2 regions of the Peribacillus sp. TH14 genome follow, and region 1 is predicted to be linked to the other one. Evidence: riboswitches for the same ligand, from Rfam matches in the RefSeq annotation. Region 1 holds a riboswitch; the other holds the start of a gene.
The links. A riboswitch is a leader RNA that binds a small molecule or an ion and turns the genes downstream of it on or off. The one in region 1 is predicted to bind S-adenosylmethionine.
Positions count from the first base shown of each region.

Region 1 (2,470 bases):
ATCATCGTGGATGGGGGCAAATTCGACTGGAACTCACCAAACTACCCTGGCTTTACGGAACCGGATCCAAGCTACGATGGGATTGTATACTCTGAAGCAGTCGGCCCTGCTGCCTTTATCACAAAAGCTCGTGTGCAATTACTTCGTGATTTAGGGCCGACGTTAAGTGCTCAAAGCGCGTTCCAGTTTACGCTGGGGCTAGAAACGTTGCATGTGAGAATGAAAGAGCATCTTTCGAATACTAAGTCTGTTATTCAATATTTGGAAAATCATCCTGCTGTGAACTGGGTTTCGCACCCTAGTAATGGAAGTCACCCTGATAAAGCGCTGGCGGATAAATATTTGCCTAAGGGAGCAGGATCTGTTGTGACTTTTGGAATTCAAGGTGGACGCGAAGCTGGAGCAAAACTTATCAATTCGGTAGAGTTATGGTCGCATGTAGCCAACGTAGGGGATGCTAAAAGTTTAATTATCCACCCTGCTAGTACGACCCATCAACAATTGAATGATGTAGGTTTAGCAAAAGCGGGTGTAAGTGCTGATCAAGTGCGCATATCGATTGGTATTGAAAACGTAGAGGATTTAATAGAAGATTTAGAGCAGGCAATTGAAAAAGCGACGAATATTGTCTCCTTAACTTCTAAAACTGTTTAATAAAAAAGACCTGTTCATTCTTTCCTAGAAATATTATACATTGCGCTCCTTTTTTATCTATGATAAAATTTCTCCATACTAAAGAACTTAATGATGTACAAATATTCTATATATTAGCTCTTATCAAGAGAGGTGGAGGGATGTGCCCGATGAAACCCGGCAACCGACAAGGAAATTTCCTTGGAAAGGTGCCAATTCACACAAAGTTTAATCGCTTTGGAAGATGAGAGAAAGGCCTGCTTTTTCACCTGCCTTTCTGCTCATGCAGAAAGGTTTTTTCTATTTAGTTTGGGAAAACCTTTACATGTATAGCAATATTGAAAAACGGTTTTAAATCATATTTACAGGCTGATAATGAAGATAAATCAACTAAGTTCATAGGTTTTATTGGATAAAAGAGGTGAGTATTAATGATTACATTGACAAAAGTTAGTAAGCTATTCCGAACAGGAAAAGGAAGCAGTGACACGATTAAGGCTGTAAATAATGTTAATGTTGAAATAAATAAAGGCGAGATTTTCGGTATTATTGGCTACAGCGGAGCAGGGAAAAGTACTTTGATCAGGATGCTTAATGGATTGGAAACACCAACAGAAGGATCCGTTGTGGTGGCTGATAAAGAAATTTCCAAAATCAAAGGTGCTAAGCTACGTAAAGCTCGACAAGAAATCAGCATGATCTTTCAACATTTTAATTTATTATGGTCTAGAACCGTTCAGGAGAATATATCGTTTCCTCTAGAAATTGCAGGGGTTTCGAAAAATGAGCGTATCAAGCGTGTGAATGAATTAATTAAGTTAGTTGGGCTTGAAGGAAGAGAAAAGGCATATCCTTCGCAATTAAGCGGAGGGCAAAAACAAAGGGTCGGGATTGCTAGGGCTCTTGCTAACAATCCTAAGGTGCTACTGTGCGATGAAGCGACGTCTGCTTTAGACCCGCAGACAACCGATTCAATACTTGAATTGCTTGTGGACATCAATAAGCGTCTTGGTCTAACGATTGTTTTGATTACACATGAAATGCACGTCATCCGTAAAATTTGTCACCGCGTTGCAGTAATGGAAAGTGGTCAAGTAGTTGAACAAGGACCTGTCCTGGAAGTCTTCAAGAATCCGAAAGAACAAATGACGAAGCGTTTCGTTCAACAGGTAACAGAGCCTGAAGAAACAAAAGAAACAATGGAACACTTGCTGGAACGCTATCCAGCAGGAAAAGTAATTCAATTGACGTTCGTAGGAGATCATGCAGAGAGTCCGTTAATTACTAGGCTGGTACGTAACTTTGAGTTGGATGTCAATATCGTTCAAGGAAAAATATCTCAAACTAGAAGTGGTTCATATGGAACGTTATTTATCCACCTTGATGGCAATGAGGATGAAATGCTCCGCGCAATCGAATTCATTAAAGCACAGCATGTAGGCGTGGAGGTGATTACTCATGCTTGAAGAATTATTACCGAATGTATATTGGGAAGACATTATTGAAGCAACAAAAGAAACACTTTATATGACTAGTATCTCAGTACTAGCAACCTTTTTTATAGGCATACTATTAGGGCTAGTCCTGTTTTTAACAGGGAAAGGTAACTTGTGGGAAAATCGGGTAATTAACACGACCATGAGTGCTATCGTTAATATTTTCCGTTCCATTCCATTCCTTATTTTAATTGTGTTGCTCATACCTTTCACAAAATTGCTTGTCGGTTCTATGATCGGTGAGGATGCTGCTTTACCAGCCCTTATTATCGGGGCGGCACCATTTTATGCACGTATGGTTGAAATCGGCCTCCGTGAAATCGATAAAGGTGTAATTGAAG
Region 1 covers NZ_JAEKEK010000001.1:2,514,145-2,516,614, forward strand. The annotation lists gene JFU50_RS12115 (O-acetylhomoserine aminocarboxypropyltransferase/cysteine synthase family protein) at 1-654, shown strand, start outside; SAM riboswitch class I at 772-884, shown strand; gene JFU50_RS12120 (methionine ABC transporter ATP-binding protein) at 1,065-2,099, shown strand; gene JFU50_RS12125 (methionine ABC transporter permease) at 2,092-2,470, shown strand, end outside.

Region 2 (2,470 bases), 980 kb from region 1:
TAGAAAAACGGGCAGCTAATGAGCGGAAATGCGAGCACTCAATTTCTTGGAATGAGCAGATGGAAGTCAAATTGAATGGAGCCGTCAATCAACTGGCAGATTTGGAAAAAGAAAAAAGTGAAAATATCATAAGGTCGTATCGTTCAATTAAAGAAGAAGTGAAAAAACAGCTTTCTTCAAGAATCCCTGAATTACTAAGAGAATGTTCTAAATCATTAACGGAAAGTAGCGATTTCAGCCAAGTTCATATACAGTTGAACGATGAAATGAATGAGCAGATTCAGGCATATATTTCAGACAAGATTATGCCGCAATATTACCGTTCTCTTCAAGACTGGATTGCTACATCTCAGTTGGAATTTACACAAATTCAACAGTTTATGGATGAGATGAGCACAGGGTTCAATGAATTGTACAAAGAAGAGCGAATTACACTTGCGGGAGACTTTAGAGTTTTGGATGATTGGCGCCGTGATGCGGATCGGATGACAAGCAGTATCCGCATTGAAGACGTTAATATTTTACTACGCCGGACCCCATCGCAATTGCTGCTTAAAGGGGCAGGGAAGTTGTTTGGAGCGATTCCGCAAAATAAAGCTAATATGTACAACCGGTATAAGAAGTACCTAGAAAGTGAAGACTACCAGGATGTTGCAGAGATGATCAGTGACCGTTTCCTTACACAATTCGGATTGTTTGAAAAATCTTTGGATAGAGATATCTCACTTTTCTATCGCAGTTCATTTGCCTTACTTCAAAAAACGATAGAACAAACACAGACTGAAATCAAAGATCATCAGGCAGCACTGGAGCATATGAGAGAAAATCCGGAAGTATACCGTGACCCGATTACTCTATTTGAAGTGAAACTACGTCAGTTAGAAAGACTTGAAAAGATCGAGAAAAAGCGTCTGGCTAAGCTACAAAGAAAATAAGTGTAATAAGAAACATTTTAAATATTCAAAAATCTATTGACTTTACGACTATATCCCTATAAAGTGGTAATTACGAAAAACGTAACACATTATATTCTCTTATCAAGAGTGGCGGAGGGACTGGCCCTAAGATGCCCAGCAACCGTTCCATTAGGAATTGGTGCTAAATCCTGCAAAACAGAAATGTTTTGACAGATAAGAGAGGGACAAGTCTGCAAATCAGCTGATTAAACCTCTCTATTCTAGAGAGGTTTTTATTTTGGGATTTACACCAACCTAATTGATAAGATTAATGAGTGAAAAGAAGGGGGAACTAAAATGAGGAAGTCAATTTTTAAAAGGGTTTTCGTTTCGGTCATAGCTTCGGCTTTGCTTTTAACGGGCTGCTCTTCAGGACAAAGTTCAACAGAATCAAAGAAGGATGAAAAAGTATCTTTTAAAAATGTTCCAGAACGATTTGCAAAAGGGGAAGGTGCCAAAATCAAAGTCATTCGTAAGATTGGCGGAGATGATCATACGGCTCAATATTTAGCTGGAGCGAAGGAAGAAGGAGAAGCATTAGGTTTTCAAGTGGATACGTATACAGCAAATGGCGATACGGCTAAATTCCATGATGCAATCGCCCAGGCTTTACAAGAAGATTATGACGGCTATATTATCTCCCATGGTGATGATGCAGCAACAGTGAATGACGTTCAAAAGTTGGTTGATGCAGGAAAGAGCGTTGTTACATTCGACTCTATTAGCGACTTATCTAAAATTGACGGTGTGACCTTAACTTCACAGGATGATGAAGCATTGGCAACTCTGGCTTTTGATAAATTGATAGAAGAACAAAAAGGTGAAGCAGCGATCGCATACCTTTGGGTAGATGGTTTCCCACCAATGGTGAGAAGAAATGCGGTGTATCAGGGAAAATTAAAAGAAAATCCTGGGATTAAAGAAGTCGAAAGATTCGGAGTAGCATCTGCAGATACTTCGGTTCAGACACAAAATGCGGTAGCCGCAATGTTGAATAAATATCCCAAAGGCAAACTAGATGCGATTTTCGCAACATGGGATGCATTCGCAATTGGAGCGGCTCGTGCGATTAAAGAAGCTGGCCGCGATGAAGTGAAGATATACGGAATCGACGTATCTAATGCTGATCTTCAAGAGATTCAAGCGAAAGGCAGCTCTTGGTCTTACACGGCAGCTGTCGATCCGAAATTGATTGGTGCAGTGAATATGAGGATTTTGGCAAAAAAATTAGCGGGTGAAGAAACACCGCAAACATATGACTTAGAAGCTTCACTTATTTCACAAGAGCAGATTCAAGCTTCAAAAGAAGCGGTCAACATGGCCAACTTGTCCGGTATTGTCGAAGGATGGGGAGTATCAACGGAATTTGAAGAAGAATGGATGAAAGTATTGAAAGATCATTATAAAAAGTAAAAAACAGAGTCATTAGACACTCTCTTTCTAGTGAAGAGAGTGTCTGTTTAATAGGGGGAATGGGCATGAGCACACAACTAGAAATGAAAAAGATATCGATT
Region 2 covers NZ_JAEKEK010000001.1:1,532,563-1,535,032, reverse strand. The annotation lists gene JFU50_RS07505 (GTPase domain-containing protein) at 1-935, shown strand, start outside; SAM riboswitch class I at 1,032-1,137, shown strand; gene JFU50_RS07500 (sugar ABC transporter substrate-binding protein) at 1,254-2,369, shown strand; gene JFU50_RS07495 (sugar ABC transporter ATP-binding protein) at 2,435-2,470, shown strand, end outside.
Region 2: it holds a riboswitch for S-adenosylmethionine, as region 1 does, so the genes downstream of both, JFU50_RS07500 (sugar ABC transporter substrate-binding protein) here and JFU50_RS12120 (methionine ABC transporter ATP-binding protein) in region 1, are expected to answer to the same signal.